DNA from 2 places in the Limnohabitans sp. TEGF003 genome. Region 1 is predicted to be linked to the other one. Evidence: predicted binding sites of a transcription regulator. Region 1 holds the regulator's gene; the other holds the start of a gene.
The links. The regulator FNR, encoded in region 1, switches genes on or off when oxygen is low (the NO sensors DNR and NnrR bind a similar motif). The targets are predictions, from matches to a motif close to TTGATNNNNATCAA.
Positions count from the first base shown of each region.

Region 2: ACZ5RT_RS03595 (MBL fold metallo-hydrolase RNA specificity domain-containing protein) is a predicted target of FNR. The motif match lies at 8,697-8,710, and genes of this name have one in related genera.

Region 1 covers NZ_AP029225.1:2,004,491-2,015,420, forward strand. The annotation lists gene ACZ5RT_RS09920 (heavy metal translocating P-type ATPase) at 1-1,101, shown strand, start outside; gene ccoS (cbb3-type cytochrome oxidase assembly protein CcoS) at 1,111-1,248, shown strand; gene ccoN (cytochrome-c oxidase, cbb3-type subunit I) at 1,319-2,758, shown strand; gene ccoO (cytochrome-c oxidase, cbb3-type subunit II) at 2,772-3,398, shown strand; gene ACZ5RT_RS09940 (cbb3-type cytochrome oxidase subunit 3) at 3,408-3,548, shown strand; gene ccoP (cytochrome-c oxidase, cbb3-type subunit III) at 3,587-4,519, shown strand; gene ccoG (cytochrome c oxidase accessory protein CcoG) at 4,581-6,032, shown strand; gene ACZ5RT_RS09955 (nitrogen fixation protein FixH) at 6,062-6,346, shown strand; gene ACZ5RT_RS09960 (hypothetical protein) at 6,363-6,668, shown strand; gene fnr (fumarate/nitrate reduction transcriptional regulator Fnr) at 6,646-7,365, opposite strand; gene hemN (oxygen-independent coproporphyrinogen III oxidase) at 7,574-8,956, shown strand; gene ACZ5RT_RS09975 (sulfite exporter TauE/SafE family protein) at 9,039-9,716, shown strand; gene ACZ5RT_RS09980 (SIMPL domain-containing protein) at 9,815-10,558, shown strand; gene ACZ5RT_RS09985 (sulfite exporter TauE/SafE family protein) at 10,587-10,930, opposite strand, start outside.
Region 2 covers NZ_AP029225.1:707,313-718,242, forward strand. The annotation lists gene cphA (cyanophycin synthetase) at 1-2,132, opposite strand, end outside; gene ACZ5RT_RS03580 (cyanophycin synthetase) at 2,180-4,354, opposite strand; gene ACZ5RT_RS03585 (cyanophycin metabolism-associated ABC transporter) at 4,524-6,830, shown strand; gene ACZ5RT_RS03590 (cyanophycin metabolism-associated DUF1854 family protein) at 6,827-7,291, shown strand; gene ACZ5RT_RS03595 (MBL fold metallo-hydrolase RNA specificity domain-containing protein) at 7,298-8,662, opposite strand; gene dnaJ (molecular chaperone DnaJ) at 8,958-10,100, opposite strand; gene dnaK (molecular chaperone DnaK) at 10,245-10,930, opposite strand, start outside.

The DNA.
Region 1 (10,930 bases):
CTGATCGTGACCTGTCCTTGCGCTTTGTCTTTGGCCACGCCTGCGGCCATGTTGGCCACGGCCGGGGCACTGGCCCGCAGCGGGGTGCTGGTGCGACGCCTGAGTGCCTTGCAAAACCTGGCCCACATTGACACCGTGATTTTTGACAAAACCGGCACCTTGACACGCGACGCTTTTGAGGTCGTTCGCATCCACACACGCGAAAGCGTGAGCGCGGCCCTGGCCCTGGATTGGGCCGCCAGCCTGGCGCGGCATTCCTTGCACCCGGTCTCGCGGGCCTTGTGGTCCGAGGCCCGTCGCCGTGCCGATGCGACAGGCCGTTTGGCCGAACTCGAAGCCATGACCGCGCAAGAGGTGAGCGAGCGGGCAGGGCAGGGCGTGCATGGTGTTTTGACGCTGCAAGGCCAGTCTGCCCAAACTTTGCGTCTGGGCTCGGCGGCGTTTTGTGCGGCACCTGCATTGCCCGGGCACCATTTGCAGGTCAGCCTGGCCGATGCCTCTGGCTGGTTGGCGAGCTTCGAGTTGGCCGAAGAGGTGCGGCCCGAAGCGGCCCGTGTGGTCCGCCAGCTGGCCAGCCTGGGGCTGTCTATCCAGGTCCTGTCTGGCGATGCGCAGACCGCTGTGAGTCAGGTTGCCCAGACCGTGGGCATTGACTCCGCGCACGGCGGCTGCAGCCCCCAACACAAGCTGCAGGCGTTGCAGGCCCTGCAGGCCCAGGGCCACAAAGTGGCCATGGTGGGTGACGGCCTGAACGACGGCCCGGTGTTGGCCGGAGCCGATGTGTCCTTTGCTCTGGGCCAAGCCGTGCCACTGGCCCAGTCCAAATCCGATTTTGTGTTGATGGGCGGCCAACTCGATGTGCTGGTGAGCACTGTCCTGCGCAGCCGCCAGACGATGCGCATCGTGCGGCAAAACCTGTGGTGGTCAGCGGCCTACAACGCCGCTTGCGTGCCGCTGGCCCTGATGGGGTGGTTGCCCGCCTGGGCGGCAGGCCTGGGCATGGCGCTCAGTTCCTTGCTGGTTGTGCTCAATGCCTTGCGGCTGGCACAGGCGCTGCGCGAAGTGACGCCTGCACCCGCACTGATCCTTCAAGCTGCTTGAGGCAAGACCATGGACATCCTGTATTTGCTGATTCCCTTGTCTGTGGCTTTGGTGTTTTTCATCCTGGCCGGTCTCTGGTGGGCGATTGATCGGGGTCAATTTGAAGACATCGAGGCCGAAGGCGAGCGCATTTTGCGTGACGATTGATTTTGATCAAGTGACCTCGGTGTATACCCGGGCAAACTGTGCTGGTAGTTTTTAAAAAGAAGAGGTGAAAATGAAATTTGCCAATATGCAGGCGACGTCCTACAACGACAAGGTTGTCAGGCAATTCGCCATCATGACGGTGGTTTGGGGTGTGGTGGGCATGCTGGTGGGCGTGATCATCGCGGCCCAGCTGACCTGGCCGGAGCTCAATCTGGGCATTTCCTGGCTCAGCTACGGTCGCCTGCGGCCATTGCACACCAACGCGGTGATTTTTGCGTTCGGTGGTTGCGGCTTGTTCGCGGCGGCTTACTACGTGGTGCAGCGCACCTGCAACGTCCGGCTGTTTGGCGAGAAACTCGCGGCTTTCACCTTCTGGGGCTGGCAACTGGTCATCTTATTGGCCGCCATTTCCCTGCCTTTGGGTTACACCAGCGGCAAGGAATACGCCGAGCTGGAGTGGCCCATCGACATCCTGATCACCCTGGTCTGGGTGGCGTTTGCCGTGGTCTTCTTTGGCACCATCGGCACACGCAAGGTGCGTCACATCTATGTGGCCAACTGGTTCTTTGGTGCGTTCATCATCGCCGTGGCTTTGTTGCACATCGTCAACAGCGCAGCGCTGCCCGTGGGCATGATGAAGTCCTACTCCGCCTACGCGGGTGTGCAGGACGCCATGGTCCAATGGTGGTACGGCCACAACGCCGTGGGCTTCTTCCTCACGGCCGGTTTCCTGGGCATGATGTATTACTTCATCCCCAAGCAGGCTGAGCGTCCCGTGTACTCGTACCGCCTGTCGATCGTCCACTTCTGGGCCCTGATCTTCACCTACATGTGGGCCGGCCCACACCACCTGCACTACACCGCGCTGCCTGATTGGACCCAATCGGTGGGCATGGTCTTCTCGCTCATTTTGTTGGCCCCCAGCTGGGGCGGCATGATCAACGGCATCATGACCCTGTCGGGCGCCTGGCACAAACTGCGCGACGACCCGATCCTGCGTTTCCTGATCGTGTCCCTGTCTTTTTACGGCATGTCGACCTTCGAAGGCCCGATGATGTCCATCAAGACCGTCAACGCGCTCTCCCACTACACCGACTGGACCGTGGGCCATGTGCACTCCGGTGCCCTGGGTTGGGTGGGTCTGGTGACCATGGGCTCCATGTACTACCTGATTCCGCGCTTGTTCGGTCAGAAACAGATGTACAGCGTCAAGGCGATTGAAGTGCACTTCTGGACGGCCACCATCGGCATCGTGATCTACATCGCGGCCATGTGGATTGCCGGTGTGATGCAAGGCCTGATGTGGCGCGCTGTGAACGCCGACGGCACCCTGACCTACACCTTTGTCGAGTCGGTCAAAGCCACTTACCCGTTCTATGTCTTGCGTTTGCTGGGCGGTTTGCTCTACCTGATGGGCATGCTCATCATGCTCTGGAACACCTTCAAGACGGTGACTCGGGGGCGTTCTGTTGAAGTCCGCATCCCTACTCTCGAACCTGCACACGCCTGAGGAGAAATCAAACATGGCTCAAAACCAAAAATCAGGCGGCTTGTCGCATGAGAAAGTCGAGACCAACAACTTCCTGATGATCGTGCTGATCCTGGTGGTCTTGTTGGTCGGTGGCATGGTCGAAATCCTGCCGCTGTTTTTCCAGAAATCCACCACCGAACCGGTGCCGGGCCTCAAGCCCTACACCGCGCTGCAAGTGGCCGGACGCGATGTCTATGTGCGCGAAGGCTGCTACAACTGCCACTCCCAGATGATCCGCCCCTTCCGCGCCGAAACGCTGCGCTATGGTTCCTACTCGCTGGCGGGTGAATTCGTCTACGACCGCCCCTTCCAGTGGGGCTCCAAGCGCACAGGTCCTGATCTGGCCCGTGTGGGGGGGCGCTACAGCGACGAATGGCACCGCATCCACCTGACCAACCCGCGTGATCTGGTGCCCGAGTCCAACATGCCCGCCTACCCTTGGCTGGAAAAGACAGCGGCTAACGCCAGCTCCATTCAGGCCCACATGAGCGGTCTGCGCACACTGGGCGCGCCTTACACGGACGAAGAAATCGCCAAGGCCCCTGAAGAGGTGAAAGGCAAGACCGAGCTGGACGCTGTCATCGCCTACCTGCAGGTGCTGGGCACCCACCGCAAATAAGGAACGGCCATGGACATCAACACATTGCGATCCATCGTGACTTTGCTCGCCTTTGCTGCCTTCATCGGCATTGTGGTGTGGGCGTGGTCGCGCCGTAACCAGGCCAGTTTTGACGAGGCGGCGCAGCTGCCATTCCGTCAGGACGACTGAGCTGTCCGCCAGAACTCAAAAAATACCAAGGAATCCCCATGAGTGACTTCATCAGCAATTTCTGGCACTTGTACGTGGCAGGCATCACGCTGGTCAGCATCATCGCCTGCCTGCTTTTGCTGTGGTTCAGCGGCAAGGCCAAGGCCATGACCGCCAACGACAACACCACTGGCCACGTCTGGGACGGTGACCTGCGCGAGATGAACAACCCCTTGCCGCGTTGGTGGGTGGGCCTGTTCGTGATCACCATTGTCTTCTCCCTCGTTTACCTGGCCATGTACCCCGGTGCGGGCAGTTTTGCCGGCAAATTCGGCTGGTCTTCGGCGGGTCAATACGAAACCGAAGTGGCCAAAGGCAACGCCGAAGTGGCCCCCCTGTACGCCAAGTTTTTGGGTATGCCGCCTGAAGAGGTGTCCAAAGACCCGAAAGCCCTGGCCATTGGCGACCGCTTGTTCATGAACAACTGTGCGCAATGCCACGGCTCGGACGCACGGGGCAGCAAAGGCTTCCCCAATCTGGCCGATGCCGACTGGCTCTATGGCGGCACACCTGACGCGATCAAGACCACCTTGGTGCAAGGCCGTGCGGGCAACATGCCCCCCATGGCCGCAGCGGTGGGTGGCCCTGAAGACGTGCGCAACGTGGCCCACTATGTGCTCAGCCTGTCGGGTAGCCCGCACGACTCCCTGCGCGCCTCGCTGGGCAAGTCCAAGTTTGGTGTCTGCGCAGCCTGCCACGGCATGGACGGCAAGGGCAACCACGCCCTGGGTGCGCCCAACCTGACCGACGACATCTGGCTGCACGGTTGGGGTGAAAACGCCATCGTGAACATGATCAACAACGGCAAGGTCAACCAGATGCCCGCCCAGGCCCAGAAGCTGACCGAAGGTCAGATCCATGTGCTGGCCTCTTATGTCTGGGGCTTGTCCAACAACGCCCCGGCGAGCACCACGGTCAGCGCCGCGAAATGATGTCCCCCGTGCAGCAGGCCCGTCCTGCTGCACCCTTTGACCCAAGGTCTGCATTTTGTCCATCCCCGATCAGCGTCCCCCCCGCAGCGTGATCCCCATCACCCCCGTACCCACCGACGGTGATGCGGAACTGGTGTCGCTGTACCAGGCGCACCAAAAAATCTACCCACGCAGTGTGCAGGGCGTTTTCGCTCGCTGGCGTTGGTTGATGGTGGTCATCACGCAATTGGTTTTTTATGGCCTGCCTTGGCTGGAATGGGGGCAGCGCCAGGCGGTGCTGTTCGACCTGGGCGCTCGCCGCTTCTACATCTTCGGCCTCGTCCTGTATCCGCAAGACTTCATTTACCTGACGGCTTTGCTGGTCATCTCGGCACTCTCCTTGTTTCTGTTCACGGCAGTGGCAGGGCGTTTGTGGTGTGGTTTTGCCTGCCCGCAAACCGTTTACACCGAAATTTTCATCTGGATCGAGCGCCAGTTCGAGGGCGATCGATCTGCCCGCATGCGCCTGGATGCCGCACCGCTGAGCTTCAACAAAGTCTGGCGCAAGACGGGCAAGCAGCTCGCCTGGATCGTGTTCTCGTTGTGGACGGGTTTCACGTTCGTGGGCTACTTCACGCCCATCCGCGAGTTGACGGCATCGATCCTGTCGCTGGGCTTTGGCCCATGGGAAATTTTCTGGATCCTGTTTTACAGCTTTGCCACCTATGGCAACGCGGGCTTCATGCGCGAGCAGGTGTGCAAATACATGTGCCCCTATGCCCGCTTTCAAAGCGCCATGTTCGACAAGGACACGCTCATCGTCACCTACGACGAAGCGCGGGGCGAGCCCCGGGGTGCCCGCTCCAAAAAAGCCGATCCCCAAGCCCTGGGCCTGGGTTCTTGTGTGGACTGCACCTTGTGTGTGCAAGTTTGCCCCACGGGCATCGACATCCGCAAAGGCCTGCAGTACGAATGCATTGGCTGCGGCGCTTGTGTGGACGTGTGTGACAACGTGATGGACAAGGTGGGTTATCCGCGCGGCCTGATCAAGTTTTCCACGCAAAACGCGATGGACAAGGGCTGGAACTGGGCGCAAACGGTGCGCCGCATTTTCCGCCCCCGCGTGTTGGTCTACACCGCCGTGTTGTGGGCCATCATCGTCGGTGTCGGGGCATCCCTGTGGCTGCGCCAGCCTTTCAAAGTGGACATCGAACGCGACCGTGCCACTTTGGCCCGCATCGTTGCAGGCGGTCAGATCGAGAACGTGTACCGCCTGCAAATCATGAATGCAGCCGAACACCACTTGAACTTTGAGTTGCAGATCGATGGCTTGCCTGGCCTTAAGCTGGTGGGTGAGCCAGAGGTGCAAGTGGCCGCCACCGAGTCCCGCTGGGTCTCGGTGCGTTTGCAGCTGCCCTATGATGCGGCCGCTGCGGGCTCGCACCCGATCCATTTCCGCATCGCCTCACGCGCGCCCGATGGCCAAGTGGTGGGACAGTTGAGCGAGAAAACCGTGTTCCTGGTTCCCCGTTGATGGGTGACCTCCTTTTCAGAAAGACACACATGAACAACGCACTGCGCAAGCCCCAAGAGGGTCAACCCTGGTGGCGCTTTGGCCTGGTCTGGATGGTGGTGGGCGGCCCGGCCGTGGTGGTCGTGGCGGGATTGGTCACGTTTTACATTGCCGCCAGCAACCCCGACCCGGTGCTTCAGGTGACGCCGCGCAGCGCCATGCAGGAACGCCAGGGCATCACGCATGCTCCAGCCATGCAAGGCCGCAACCACGCGGCCACGGGCGAATTGCCCTCAGCGGTCCAGGCGCCTGCTGCCGCACCGACTCAACCCTGAGGCGAAGGGAGACACCATGCGGGCTCAACGTTGGATGTGGATTGCCTGGCCTGCCTTTTTGGTGGCCGGACTGATGGAAATGCTGGTGTTCGCCTTCGTCGACCCGCGAGACCTGCACTGGTTCGGGCGCGATCTGGACTTGTCCAGGCAAGCGATTTACACCTTGGCTTTTTTCGCGTTTTGGGGTCTGACCATGCTCTCCAGCGCCCTGACCACGCTGCTGGGCATGTCCCCGTTTGAAGTCAACCGCTGCCCGGTAGCGCCGGGCGATCGCCCGGCAGACTGTGCGCAGGGCGGCGTCAATGGCACGCGTTGTTGTTGACCAGACGCTGCAGGCCTTCGGTGTCCAGAATGCGGACATGGCGTTGTTTGACTTCCACCATGCCTTCCTCGACGAATTTGGAGAAAGTGCGGCTGACGGTTTCGAGCTTCAAACCCAGGTAGCTGCCGATTTCCTCGCGCGTCATGCGCAGCACCAGCTCGGACTGGGAAAAGCCACGGGCATGCAGACGTTGCACCAGATTCAGCAAAAAAGCGGCCAGTCGCTCTTCGGCCCGCATGCTGCCCAGCAGCAGCATCACGCCGTGTTCGCGCACGATTTCGCGGCTCATGATTTTGTGCACATGGCTTTGCAGCGCGGTCACCTCGCGTGAAATCTCTTCGATGCGGTCAAACGGCATGACACAGACCTCGGCATCTTCCAGGGCCACCGCATCGCAGGTGTGCTGGTCGTTCACGATGCCATCCAAACCAATGATTTCGCCTGCCATCTGAAAACCCGTGACCTGGTCGCGTCCATCTTCGGTGGCCAGGCAGGTTTTGAAAAATCCCGTGCGGATGGCGTACAGCGAGGTGAACTTCTCGCCGTTGGTGAACAAAGTGGTCCCGCGCTTGACTTTGCGGCGCACCGCCACCAGATCGTCGAGGCGGTTGAGGTCATGCTCGCTCAGGCCCATGGGCATGCACAACTCACGCAGGTTGCAATTGGAGCAGGCGACTTTGATGGCTTGGGGATTCATGGTTGATCTCATGGTTGAGAAATGGATTTGCCTTAGATCAAGTCTTGAGCTTATACCGAAAACGACCCCGAATTTCAGGGTATACCCTGTCTGTGCAGGAAATCCCGGGAAACCGGTAAAGCGTTTGACTTGAGTCAATACAAGCGTGGGGGCAAACAGGCAAAGTCGCACCATTGTTGTGAACACATTCGAATTAAGGGGCAGCCGCATGTCCGTCATCACGCCTGAATTGCTGACACGTTTTGACGTGCCCGGTCCGCGTTACACCTCCTATCCCACAGCGGATCGTTTCGTCGAAGCCTTTGGCGAGGCCGACTATGTGCAAGCCTTGGTGCAGCGTCAATCGGGTACGGTGGGCAAGCAGACACCGCTGTCCTTGTATGTGCACATCCCGTTTTGCGAATCGCTTTGTTATTACTGCGCTTGCAACAAAATCATCACCAAACACAAAGAGCGTTCTGCCGCGTATTTGAAATACCTCGGCAAAGAGGTTGAACTGCACACCCGGCACCTGGGGCGAGGGCAGTCGGTCAGCCAGTTGCACTTGGGTGGCGGCACGCCCACTTTCATGAGCGACGAAGAGCTGCGCCAACTCATGGCCATGCTGCGCGAGCATTTTGAATTCGTGCCGGGCGGTGAATACTCTGTCGAGGTGGACCCGCGCACCGTGGACGACAGTCGACTGGCCGTGCTGGCCGAATTGGGCTTCAACCGCCTGAGTTTCGGCGTGCAGGACTTTGACCCTGCGGTGCAAAAAGCCGTGCACCGCATACAGCCGTCCGAGCAGGTGTTTCAACTGGTTCAAGCGGCTCGCCGCCTCGGCTTCGAGTCGGTCAACGTCGATCTGATTTACGGCCTGCCTCTGCAAACCCCCGAGTCCTTTGACCGCACACTTGAGCAGGTGAAAAGTCTGCGTCCTGACCGCATTGCGCTGTATGCCTATGCGCACCTGCCCGAACGCTTCAAGCCCCAACGCCGCATCCATGCGCAAGAATTGCCCTCGGGTGCAGCCAAAGTGTCCATGCTGTCGCGCTCGCTCGACGCCTTGACCGATGCGGGTTATGTCTACATTGGCATGGACCACTTCGCCTTGCCCGACGACGCCTTGGCCGTGGCCAAAAGGCAAGGGCGTTTGCACCGCAACTTCCAAGGTTACAGCACGCAAGCCGATTGCGACCTGATTGCCTTGGGCGTCTCCTCCATCGGGCGGATCGGCGCGACTTACAGCCAGAACGCCAAGACCATGGAAGAGTACTGTGACCTGCTCGATCAGGGCCACTTTCCAGTGGTGCGGGGCCTGGCGCTCACGCGCGACGACCTGATTCGCCGCTCGGTCATCATGGCGCTGATGTGCCAGGGCCATTTGCAATACGAGTCCATCAACCTGGCCTGGTTGGTCGATTTCAAAACCCTGTTTGCCAAAGAGCTGAGCCAGCTCGAAGACATGCAGTCGCAAGGCCTGGTGGCGCTGAGTGACTCCGGCATCCAGGTCACCGCCATGGGCTGGTTTTTTGTGAGGGGCGTGGCCATGGTGTTTGACCGTTACGTCCAAGCCGACCGCAACCGCAGCCGCTTTTCCAAAATCATCTGATGCCTTGGGGCTTTGGGCATGGCCCGGCCATGGGCTGTGCGCATCGCCGACAATGCGACGCAGATCAACCAGCAGGCAGGGCATGCAAAGTTCTTTGGCCATCACGGCCTTGATGATGGGGGTGTTGGGTGGGCCACATTGTGTGGCCATGTGTGGCGCCGCCTGTGCGGGCCTGGGCCGGGCGGCGGGTGAGCGGCGGGCGCAGGCCTTGCTGGCTTTTCAGCTCGGGCGTTTGGCCGGGTATTCACTGCTGGGCGCGGTGGCTGCAGCCAGCGTGCAGGGCCTGGGCTGGTTGACCACGCAGTCGGCCGCCATTCGCCCGGTCTGGACCTTGCTGCACCTCACGGCGCTGGTGCTGGGCTTGCTGCTCATGCTGCAGGCACGACAACCCGTGTGGCTCGATGCCGCCGCTCGCCGCTTGTGGGCGCATGTGCGAGCCTTCAACAGCCGCTGGGGACGCGCCGCGCCCTGGATGGTGGGCGGGCTGTGGGCCTTGATGCCTTGCGGTTTGCTGTATTCGGCTTTGATGGTGGCCGCTTTGACCAGCCAGCCTGTGGAGGGTGCGGCGACCATGGCCTTGTTTGCGCTGGGCAGCAGCCTTAGCCTGTGGGCTGGGCCCTGGTTGTTTTTGCGCATGCAAACACTCGGTGACGGAGCCTGGGGCATGCGTGTGGCTGGTTTGGCGCTGGCAGGCGTCTCGGCCTGGGCTTTGTGGATGGGTTTGGTGCATGACCAAGCCCCCTGGTGCGTTACACCCTGAAACCAAACCGCACCGGACCAGACAGTTCTTTGACCCTGCTGGCCTTCACAATGCGCGTGTTTCTGTCAGTTGTTTTGACCCATTCCCGGAAAGAGCCCATGACTTTGATTTCCAAGCCTTCCATGGCCTTGGCCCTGATGACCACGCTTTTGGGGCCTGTCGCCTTCGCACAAGGCCCAAACCCATCCACCTCTCAGATGCCTCATGCGGGCCATGCTGTCGCGCATCAAGTCCTGCACCTGAGTGCATCGGCACAGACCGAAGTGGCTCAAGACTGGCTGGTCATGAGCTTGTCGGTTCAAAAAGAGGGCTTGCAAGCGCCTGCGGTTCAAAAGCAGCTCAACGCGGTGCTGTCGGCCGCCTTGGCTGTTGCCAGCCCCATGGCCAAGCCCGGCGCACTGGAAGTGAGAACGGGCGAGATGAACGTTTCACCCCGGTATGGGCGAGATGGGAAGATCAATGGCTGGGCAGGGACGGCGCAATTGGTGTTGCAGGGCCGCGATGCCGAGCAGATCGCCACCCTCGCGGCGCGCTTGCCAGAGATGACGGTCTCGCGGATCGAATGGCGGCTGAGTGCAGAGCAAAAGAATGCGGCCGAAACACGCATCCAGGCCGAGGCGGTCGCACGTTTTCAGACCCGAGCCCAAGCCTTGACGCAGCAGTTTGGCTTCAGCGCTTACACCCTCAGGGAAGTGCGCGTGAACGCGCAAGAGGCCAGTGAGGGCAGTGTCATGCCCCGCATGGCCATGGTGCAGATGGACGAGGCACCCGCTGCTGTGCCTACGATGGCAGGCAAGTCGCGCGTGGTGGTGAACCTGACGGGCAGCATCGCCATGCGCTGACAGGGTGGGCCTGAGTTCAGGCCCTGAATCAGGCGGACAGGCCTTTGTAGAGCATGTAAGCGGCCAGAAGATAAAGCACGCTGGCAAAAACGCGCTTGAGTTGCTTGACCGGCAGTTTGTGGGCCGTTGCCGCGCCAATGGGGGCCATGAGCACGCTGCACACGGCGATCACCGCCAAAGCCGGCAACCACAAGTAGCCAAAGCTGTAGGTTGGCAGGTCCTGCACGTTCTGACCGCTGACGATGTAACCGGCCACGTTGGCCAGCGCAATCGGAAAACCCAAAGCTGCGCTGGTGGCCACCGCGTTGTGGATGGCCACATTGCACCAGGCCATGAACGGCACGCTGATGAAGCCTCCGCCTGCACCCACCA
Region 2 (10,930 bases), 1.3 Mb from region 1:
CCGGGCACGCCCTGGATGTCGCTGATGAAGGTGGCCACACCCTGAGCGATGGCTTCCCAAGGCACACCGACCGCCCAGGCCGCACCGATGGCGGCCATGACGTTTTCCGTCTGGAAGCCAATTTGGCCTTGTCGGGTCAGGGGCACCTGGGACAGGGGGATGCGGAACACCTGCTTGCCCTTTTGGGCCACGATGTGACCGTCTTCGGTGAACACCACGCGTTTGCCTTGTGCGCGGTGTGTCGCCAGCACGGGCTGGTTGCCATCGAGGGCGAAAAAGGTCACATCGCCCGGGCAATGGGGGGCCATGGAGGCGACGGCCGGATCGGCGGCATTGAGCACCGCCATGCCGTTTTGCGCCACGTTGAGCACGATCACGCGCTTGAGGACCGACAGGTCTTCCAGCGTGGTGATGTAGTTCAAGCCCAGGTGATCGCCACCGCCCAGGTTGGTCACGATGGCCACGTTACAGCGGTCAAAGGCCAAACCTTCGCGCAGCAGGCCGCCACGGGCGGTCTCGAACACGGCAGCGTCCACATCGGGGTGCATCAGCACATTGCGGGCACTGCGCGGGCCGCTGCAGTCGCCCGAGTCGGTCTGGCGACCATTGACGTAAACACCATCGGTGTTGGTCATGCCCACGCGCAGACCTTGCGCCTTGAGCAGGTGGGCCGTCAGGCGCACGGTGGTGGTTTTGCCGTTGGTGCCCGTCACCGCGATCACGGGAATGCGGCCTGTGACACCGTTCGGGAACATCTGGTCAATGACCGCGTTGCCCACATCGCGGCCCTTGCCATAAGACGGGCTGATGTGCATGCGCAAACCCGGGGCGGCATTGACTTCGACGATGCCACCGTTTTGCTCTTCCAAGGGGCGCAGCACGGATTCGCAGACCACGTCCACACCGCAAATATCGAGGCCCACCATTTGCGCAGCTTCCACCACCCGGGCGGCCACTTCGGGGTGCACGTCGTCGGTCACATCCGTGGCGCTGCCGCCCGTCGAGAGGTTGGCGTTGTTGCGCAAGATCACACGGCGGCCTTTTTCAGGCACCGATTCGGGCTCCAGGTCCTGGGCGTGCAGACGGCCAATGGCAATGTCGTCAAACCGGATCTTGGTCAGCGAGGTGGAGTGGCCTGTGCCGCGACGGGGGTCGGCATTCACCAGATCCACCAGCTGGCGCACCGTATGCTTGCCATCGCCCACCACCAAGGGGGGCTCGCGGCGGGCCGCAGCGATCAGCTTGTTGCCCACCACCAGCAGGCGGTAATCGTGGCCGGGCAGGAACTTTTCAACCATCACGGTGCCATAGCGCTCGGCTGTGGCGTAGGCGTTGTCGAAAGCCGAGCGTTCGGTGATGTTGACCGTCACGCCTTTGCCTTGGTTGCCGTCTTGTGGTTTGACCACCACGGGCAGGCCCACTTCCAGGGCAATGGCCCAGGCTTCGTCGGGCGTTTGCGCAGGGCGACCCAAGGGCACAGGCACACCCGCTGCGTGCAGCAGCTTTTTGGTCAGGTCCTTGTCCTGGGCAATCGATTCGGCGATGGCGCTGGTGGAGTCGACTTCAGCGGCCTGGATGCGCCGCTGCTGCGAGCCCCAGCCAAATTGCACCAGGCTGCCATCGGTCAGGCGTCTGAATGGAATCCCGCGGGCCACGGCCGCGTCCACGATCGAGCCGGTGGAAGGCCCCAGGCGCACGTCTTCGTCCAGCTCGTGCAGCTGGGCCAAGGCGTTTTCCAGGTCAAAGCCCTGAGAGCCCATGGCCGCTTTGCACAGCTGCTCCGCCAGCTCCAGCGCCAAACGGCCCACCGCCTCTTCGGAGTACTGCACCACCACCTGGTAAACGCCCGATTCTTCGGTGGCCGTGGTCCGGCTGAAGGTCACGGGGCAGCCAGCTTGCGCTTGCAGGGCCAGCGTGACTTTTTCGAGGGCGTGCGCCATGGAGGGGGCTTGGCCCGGGCGGCTGCCCTCGATGGGGCCGACTTCGGGGAAGATGCGGCGCAAGCGCTGTTCGATCGGGTGATTGGGCGCCAGGCTGCGTTCGGCCTCGGGGCAGGTCACGATGGCTTCAATGGCCGTGTGACGGCTCCACAGATTGGGGCCGCGCAGTGCGCGAATTCTTGACACTTCCATGAACCAGGATTCCTGTGATGCGGTAAGGCCGAAGGGCTCGTCGGGTGTTAGTGAGAGGTGTTCTGGCCGAAGCTTTTGACGCCAGCACGGATGAGGTCCGTGCTGATGTCCAGCGCCCAGGCCACGCTGGCGGCGATCAGCATGTCGTCGGTGTTCAGCTTGTCGTCTTGCAGCAGACGCGCCACGGCGGGTCGTTTGGCCGACAGCACGAGCGACTCGCGCTGGCCTTCACCCAAGACCAGTTGCCCATCGCGCCAGAAAGCCACGCGGCCGCCTTCGGTGCGGTGCGCCGCAAGTCGCGGGTTGTTTTCATCGTCGGCATAAAAGATCACGCTGCCATCGCAGTAGCTGGCCAGCTCTGCGACTTGCACATCGGCCGCATTGAGCACGGCAGTGCCATGGGGCAAGACCACGTCGACCTGGGTGCGCACATAAGTGGGCATTTTTTCGTCGCTGCCCGGATACAGATCGTCCAGACCTTGCGCCTTGGGCATGCGTGTGACCACACCGACCTGACAGCGGTCGTAGGGCAAGCCTTCGGCCAGCAGATGGCGGACATCGCTTTCGAACACAGCCGTTTGGACCGAGCGGTTGATCAAAAGTCGCTGGGCGTTGTCCCAATCCATGCCGCCCTGGCTTTGCAGCTGACGCTGGTTCATGTAGAGCCCATCGGCACAGGCCAGGCCCGTGTACAGGCCTTTGAGGTGCAGCAGCCAAGCCACCAGTTTGGCGGGCCGGGTGGTGTCGCCATCGCCCATGAGGCCCACCACCGGAATGCGGCCGGTTTCTGTGGGCTGGAACAAATGGTTGGCGATCGCCTGGCCTACCGGGCGGGGTTGACCCACAGCGGGTTTGAGGTGCATCAGCAAACCGGGCCCGGCATTGACTTCAACAATCGCGCCACCTTGCGCGGCCAGGGGCAGGGAGATGTCTTGCGCCACCAGATCGACGCCCGCGATGTCCAGGCCCACCACGCGAGCGGCCAGCACGGCTTGCGCAGCCACTTCGGGGTGGACTTCGTCGGTCACGTCCAGCGCCATGTTGCCTGTGCGCATGATCAACACGGTCCGGTCCTTGTCGGGCACGCTGTCGGCTGTCAGGCCTTGGCGTTTGAGCTCCAGCACTGAGGTGGTGTGCTCGTCGAGCCGAATGGTGTCGAGCGGAAAGTCTTCCTCTTCGCCGCGGCGAGGGTCGGAGTTGATCTGCAGCTCGATCAGCTCGGCCACCGTGTGCACGCCATCGCCCACCACGCTGGCGGTTTCGCCTTTGTTGGCGGCGGCCACTTGGTCGCCGACCACCAGCAGGCGGTGTTCTTCTCCGCGGATGAAACTTTCGACAATGACTTCGCTGCCCTCGGCCAGGGCAATGTCGTAAGCGGCTTCGATGTCTTCCTGTTTGGACAGTTCCAGGGAGACGCCTCGGGCGTGGTTGCCGTCGGTGGGTTTGACGCACACGGGCAGGCCAATGTCCTGCGCGGCGGCCCAAGCGGCAGCGGGGCTGTCCACGATCTGGCCGGAGGGCACAGGCACGCCACACATGCTGAGCAGTTGTTTGGTGAGGTCCTTGTCCTTGGAGATGCCCTCGGCGATCGCGCTGGTGCGGTCGGTTTCGGCGGTCCAGATGCGGCGCTGCTGAGCGCCATGGCCCAATTGCACCAGGTTGCCGTCATTGAGGCGGATGGCGGGAATGCCGCGTTCGCTGGCCGCGTCCACGATGCTGGCCGTGCTGGGGCCGATGCACAGGCTGTCGACCATTTGCTTGAGGCGGTTGATTTGGCCCGGCACGTCAAAGGGGCGGTCTTCAATGGCCGCCAAAATCAGGTCGCGTGCGGTTTCGAGGGCGCTGCGGCTGACCGCTTCATGGCGGGTGCGGATGACGACTTTGTAGACGCCCCGGGGACCGGCTTCGCGGGCTTTGCCAAAGCCGGTTTGCATGCCGGCCTGGGTTTGCAGCTCCAGTGCCACGTGTTCGAGCACGTGACCGGCCCAGGTGCCTTGCGCCAGCCGTTGCAAGAAGCCGCCGCGTTCACCCACGCTGCAGCGGTGCTCGATCAAGCCGGGCAACCAGGCCGTCAAACGTTCGTTGAAGCCTGGCAAGGTGTTGGAGGGTGCGTCTTCCAGATCGCCGATGTCGATCAGTGCTTCCAAGACAGGACGGTAAGTCCAGATGTTGGGGCCGCGCAAATGGGTCATGCGCAGAAATTGAATGTTTTTGGCGTTCATGCGTGAAAAGGGCGGCTATACAATGACCGGCCCGTCATGGCGCTGGTGGATTGCTCTGAATTTTTGAAAATACATGGGCATTACAGGTGCAGTCGTGGGCGGCATCCATGGTTGTTTTTTGTCTCGTCGGCCGCCGGGGTCGTTCGAGTCGTTTCCGGTTCATCCTTCAATGACATCAACTTCTTCTTTGGCCGCTGCATCCCGTCAGGTTCTGCCCGACGCTTGGCAGGTTGAAGTCCATTCTTGTCTGCAACCTGATGAAAACGCAACAGCCTGGTTGGAGGTTGACCTTGACAGCAGCTTGCGATTTGCCAAAAGTGCCATCATTTTGACCGATCGGCGGGTCCTATCCCGGCCCGAAGGTGAAAAAAACTGGTCCAGCTGGGCTTTGCAGCCGGGTTTGGCCTTGAAACTCACGGACCATGCGGGTGTGGGCTGCCTCACCATGAGCAATGCCGAGGGACAGCTGGCCGTGTGGCGTTTCACCTTGGGCTTGCAGGCTGCCGTGGCCCGCTGGGTCGCGCAGTTCGAGAGCCAATTGGCCCAATGGGGCAGCGCTGAACAGGGGCGGCCTTTGCAGTCCGTGCTGTCGGGCTCGGTCTGCCCGGTTTGCCAGACGGTCATGAGCGACGAAGACGAGGATTGTCCCAGCTGCGGCCGTGAAGACTTGGCGCCGCCTTCGACCTGGACGCTGTTCAAATTGTGGCGATTTGCCCGGCCCTACCAGCGCTCCTTGTTGGCCGGATTTTTGCTCACCCTGGCCGCCACCGCCGCCACCTTGGTGCCGCCCTACCTGACCATGCCCTTGATGGATGACATCCTCATCCCTTACCAAAACGGTCAGGCCATTGACCCCGGTCTGGTCTCTCTGTATTTGCTGGGCTTGTTCGGTTCAGCCCTGCTGGCTTGGGGTCTGGGCTGGGCCAAAACCTACATCCTGGCCTTGGTGTCCGAGCGCATCGGGGCCGACCTGCGCACCACCACGTACGACCATTTGCTCAAGCTGTCGCTGGAGTATTTTGGCGGACGGCGCACAGGCGATCTGATTGCCCGCATCGGCAGCGAGACCGACCGCATCAACGTCTTTTTGTCGCTGCACCTGCTGGACTTTGCCACCGACGTCTTGATGATCCTGATGACGGCCATCATCTTGTTCACCATCAACCCGACCTTGGCTTTGGTGACCTTGCTGCCCTTGCCCTTCATCGCCTGGCTGATCCATGTGGTGCGCGAAAAGCTGCGCACCGGTTTCGAGAAAATTGACCGCGTGTGGGCCGAAGTGACCAACGTCCTGACCGACACCATCCCCGGCATCCGGGTGGTCAAAGCCTTCGCACAGGAAGATCGCGAAGCCCAACGTTTCAAGGACGCCAACGCGCACAACCTGCAGGTCAACGACCGGCTCAACCGCGTCTGGTCGCTGTTCTCGCCCACGGTGACGCTGATGACCGAAATCGGCCTGCTGGTGGTGTGGGGTTTTGGCATCTGGCTGGTGTCGGACGACCAGATCACGGTCGGTGTCCTGACCGCGTTTTTGGCCTACATCGGGCGCTTTTACAGCCGCCTCGATTCGATGAGCCGGATCGTCTCCAACACCCAAAAGGCCGCATCCGGTGCCAAGCGCATTTTTGACATCCTCGACCATGTCTCCAGCGTGCCCGAGCCGCTCAGCCCAGTGGCCTTGCCGCCCCGTGTGCAAGGTCGCATCACGGTGCGCGATGCGGGCTTTCGCTATGGCAACCGCGCGGTGATCCGCCAGCTCAACCTCGACATCCAACCCGGCCAGATGATCGGCCTGGTGGGCCACAGCGGCTCGGGCAAGAGCACGCTGGTCAACCTGATCTGCCGCTTTTATGACCTGAGCGATGGTGCCATCGAGCTCGATGGCACCGACATCCGCCAGCTCAAGGTGGCCGACTACCGCCGCCAGATTGGTCTGGTGCTGCAAGAGCCATTCTTGTTCTTCGGCACCATCGCCGACAACATCGCCTACGGCAAGCCCGAAGCCACCCGCGAAGAGATCGTGGCCGCTGCCCGTGCAGCCCATGCCCACGAGTTCATCTTGCGCATGCCGCAGGGTTACGACTCCCTGGTGGGCGAGCGCGGTCAGGGTTTGTCGGGCGGTGAGCGCCAGCGCATCTCGATTGCCCGCGCTTTGCTCATCAACCCCCGCATCCTCATCCTGGACGAGGCCACCTCGGCCGTGGACACCGAGACCGAAAAAGAGATTCAAAAAGCGCTGGACAACCTGGTGCGCGGGCGCACAACGATTGCCATCGCGCACCGACTGTCCACTTTGCGCAAGGCCGACCGTCTGGTGGTCATGGACAAAGGGCTGGTGGTCGAAGAGGGGACGCACGACACGCTCATCGAGGCCCAAGGCGCTTACTGGCGTTTGTACGAAGCGCAGCAGCGCCAGGCCGAAGCCGAGGCGGTGTTGGGTGGCAGCGACGAAGACAAGAAGGTGATCGCATGAACCCCTTTGATTTGCAACGCGACGCCTTTGGCCGTTGGGTCTTGCAGCTGCCCGATGGCACGCGACACGTTCCTGTGACCGCCTTGCGCGCCTACCCGGTGTCCGCGCCGGACGAAGGGGTGGCGCTGATGGATGCCGACGGGCACGAGATTTTCTGGATCGATGCCTTGGACCAGCTGGCACCCGCTCTGCGCTCCCAGGTCATCCAGGCCCTGAACGAGCGGGAGTTCTTGCCAGAAATCCTTCAGCTGACCGATGTCAGCAGCTTCGCCACGCCCAGCACCTGGTCGGTGCTCACCGACCGGGGCAGCACACAGTTCTTGCTCAAGGGGGAAGAAGACATCCGGCGCTTGACGGGCACGGTGCTGCTGATCAACGACGCCAATGGGGTGCAGTTCATGATCCGCGACCTGGCGGCCATGGACAAGCATTCGCGCAAACTGCTGGACCGGTTCCTCTGAGCGGCCTCAAAGAGGCCAGACCGAGCCCTGTTCGGGCACCAGCGCACGCCATTTGATCTCGTGCTCGATGCGCTGGCGCAGCATGTCGGACGCCTCGCGCTCGCCATGCACCACATACACCTGCCCGGGTGCGCTGGGCATTTTGTGCAACCAGCTCAACAGCTGGTTCGCGTCGGCATGGGCCGAGGCCGATTCGATTTGCGCCACCTCGGCCCGCACCGCCACATCCTGCGCGTGGATTCGGAGGGTGCTGTGGCCATTGGCCAGTGATGCGCCGCGCGTGCCCGGCGCCTGGTAGCCCGTCAGGATCACCATGTTGCGGTGGTCGCCTGCGTATTGCGCCAGGTGGTGCAGCACCCGCCCACCCGTGGCCATGCCGCTGGCCGCCAGAATCACCATCGGACCGTGCCGCCGCGCTAGGGATTTGGACTGCTCGGGGGTCTCCAGCATGGTGGCCACATGGTCCATGTTGCGCACTTCCTGCACGCTCAGGCGGTGCTCACCCGGGTGGCGCTCAAACAAGGCCGTGGTGTGGATCGCCATTGGGCTGTCCAGAAAAATCGGCAAGCCTTTGGGAATCTCCCCGGCAGCTTTGAGCTGGGCAATGGTGTGCAACACGGCCTGCGCCCGACCCACGGCAAACACCGGCACCACCGCCACACCGCCGCGTGCAGCCAGTTTTTTCAACAGCGGTCCCAGCTCCTCGAACAGCTTTTCCTTGGGGTGCTGGCGGTCACCGTAAGTCGACTCGATCAGCACCGTGTCGGCCTGCGGTGGTGGCTCCGGCGGGTTCATCAGCGGGTCGTCGGGGCGGCCCAGATCGCCCGAAAACAAAATCCGCCGACCTGCCACATCGAGCAGCAAACTGGCTGCACCCAGGATGTGCCCGGCGGGCTGAAAGCGCGCCTTCCAGCCGCGAATGGGCTCGAACCACGCGCCCTGGTGCTCGGCGTGCAATTGCTTGAGGCAGTGGATGGCCTCTTGTTTGGTGTACAGCGGTAGAGCCGGAGCGTGTTTGGAAAAGCCATGGCGATTGGCGAAAAAAGCGTCTTCTTCCTGGATGTGCCCGCTGTCGGGCAGCAAGATGCTGGCCAGATCGCAAGTGGCCGACGTGGCATGCACCCGGCCTCTAAAACCGTTTTTGACCAACAAGGGCAAGTAGCCGCTGTGGTCCAGGTGGGCGTGGGTCAGCACCACCGCGTCAATGAGAGCCGGGTTCGCGGGCAGGGGGTTCCAGTTGCGCAGGCGCAGCTGTTTGTAACCCTGGAACAGCCCGCAATCGACCAGCAGCCGCTTCTGGTTGTGCTCGATCAGGTATTTGGAGCCGGTGACGGTATCGGCTCCGCCGAGGAAGGTGATGGTGGCGCTCATGCTTCGCATGCTGCCTTCAAAAGCAAAAGCCTGCTTGACGCAAGTCAAACCCCGGTGGGGTACAACAAAGCCATCTTGTCATACCCGCGAACGCGGGTATCCATGGCAGTCGAAGACATGGACCCCCGATCGGGTCGGGGGTGACCATTCAATTGTCATGTCCGCATCCAGTGCGGCCGAAGGCATGGATCCCCGATCAGGTCGAGGGGACCATCCAAGTGTCATGCCCGCGAATGCGGGTATCCATGGTGGTCGAAGGCATGACCCCCGACAGGTCGGGAGAGACGAACGCAGTTCAGCCGCCGAAGAAGCCCTTCAACTTGTCGGTCCAGCTTTCGCCACTGGGTTGGTGTTTGCCGCCGCCTTTTTTCAGGGACTCTTCAAACTCCTTGAGCAGCTTTTTCTGGTGCTCGGTGAGCTTGACCGGCGTTTCCACCGTGATGTGGCAATACAAGTCGCCCGGGTAGCTGCCGCGCACGCCCTTGATGCCCTTGCCGCGCAAGCGGAACTGCTTGCCCGTCTGGGTGCCTTCGGGGATGTCGATCGCCGCTTTGCCGCCCAGGGTCGGCACCTCGATTTCGCCGCCCAAAGCCGCTTTGGAAAAGCTGATCGGCACCGCGCAGTGCAGGTCGTCGCCATCGCGCTCGAAGATGTCGTGTTTCTTCAGCCGGATCTCGATGAACAAATCGCCCGGTGGCCCGCCATTGGTGCCAGGCTCGCCATTGCCCGCGCTGCGGATGCGCATGCCGTCGTCGATACCCGCCGGGATTTTGACTTCCAGTGTTTTCTGTTTCTTGACCTTGCCTTGCCCGTGGCAAGTGCCGCAGGGGTCGGGGATGATCTTGCCCGTGCCCCGGCAGTGCGGGCAGGTTTGCTGCACGCTGAAAAAGCCCTGGCGCATCTGCACCTGGCCCTGACCGTGGCAGGTCGAGCAGGTCTTGGCGCTGGTGCCGGGCTTGGCGCCCGTGCCGTGGCAGGTGTCGCACTCGTCCCAGCTCGGGATGCGCAGCTGCGAGTCCTTGCCGTTGGCCGCTTCTTCAAGCGTGATTTCCATCGCGTAGCTGAGGTCCGCACCCCGGAACACTTGACGCCCGCCGCCGCGCCCACCGCGGCCCTGGCCTCCAAAGATGTCGCCGAAGATGTCGCCAAACGCATCACCGAAACCGCCAAAGCCTTCGGCACCGCCACGCATATTGGGATCGACCCCGGCATGGCCATGCTGGTCGTAAGCCGCGCGTTTTTGCGGGTCTGACAGCATCTCGTAGGCCTCTTTGACCTCTTTGAATTTGGTTTCGGCGTCTTTGGCCTTGGCGTCATCCCCCTGGTTGCGGTCGGGGTGGTACTTCATCGCCAGCTTGCGATAAGCCTTTTTGATGTCTTCGTCCGAGGCGTTTTTGGCAACGCCCAGCACTTCGTAAAAATCTCGTTTTGTCGCCATGACTTTCAGGCCTTTACATGCAAAAAACGTCCCGAGACTTGCCCGGGACGTTGGGGGTGTTTGTGGGAGGCCACCCCTGTGGCCGATTGCAATCGCGAGCAGGTGCTCGCTCCCACGGGATGGCCCACAGCATCCATGCGGGCATCAGCCCTTTTTGACTTCCTTGACTTCCGCGTCCACCACGTTGTCGTCTTGGGGCTTGGCTTCGGCTGCGCCTGCACCCGCAGCGGCTTGCTGCGCTTGCATGTCGGCGTAGACCTTTTCGCCCAGCTTCTGGCTGGCGGTCATTAGCGCTTCGGTTTTGGCTTCGATGGCGTCTTTGTCTTCGCCCTTCAAAGCTTCTTCGAGCGCCTTGCTGGCTGTTTCGATGGCTTCCTTTTCGGCCGCCTCGATCTTGTCGCCGTGCTCGGTCAGGCTCTTCTTGACGCTGTGCACGGCGGCTTCACCAGCGTTGCGGGCCTGCACCAGTTCGAGTTTCTTCTTGTCTTCGGCAGCGTTCAGCTCGGCGTCTTTCACCATTTGCTGAATTTCTTCTTCCGACAAGCCCGAGTTGGCCTTGATCGTGATCTTGTTTTCCTTGCCGGTGCCCTTGTCCTTGGCGCCCACGTGCAAGATGCCGTTGGCGTCGATGTCGAACGACACTTCGATCTGAGGCGTGCCGCGGGGTGCGGGTGGGATGCCTTCGAGGTTGAACTCGCCCAGCAATTTATTGCCAGAAGCGATGTCGCGCTCGCCCTGGAACACCTTGATCGTCACCGCAGGCTGGTTGTCTTCGGCGGTCGAGAAAGTCTGTGCAAACTTGGTCGGGATGGTGGTGTTCTTGGTGATCA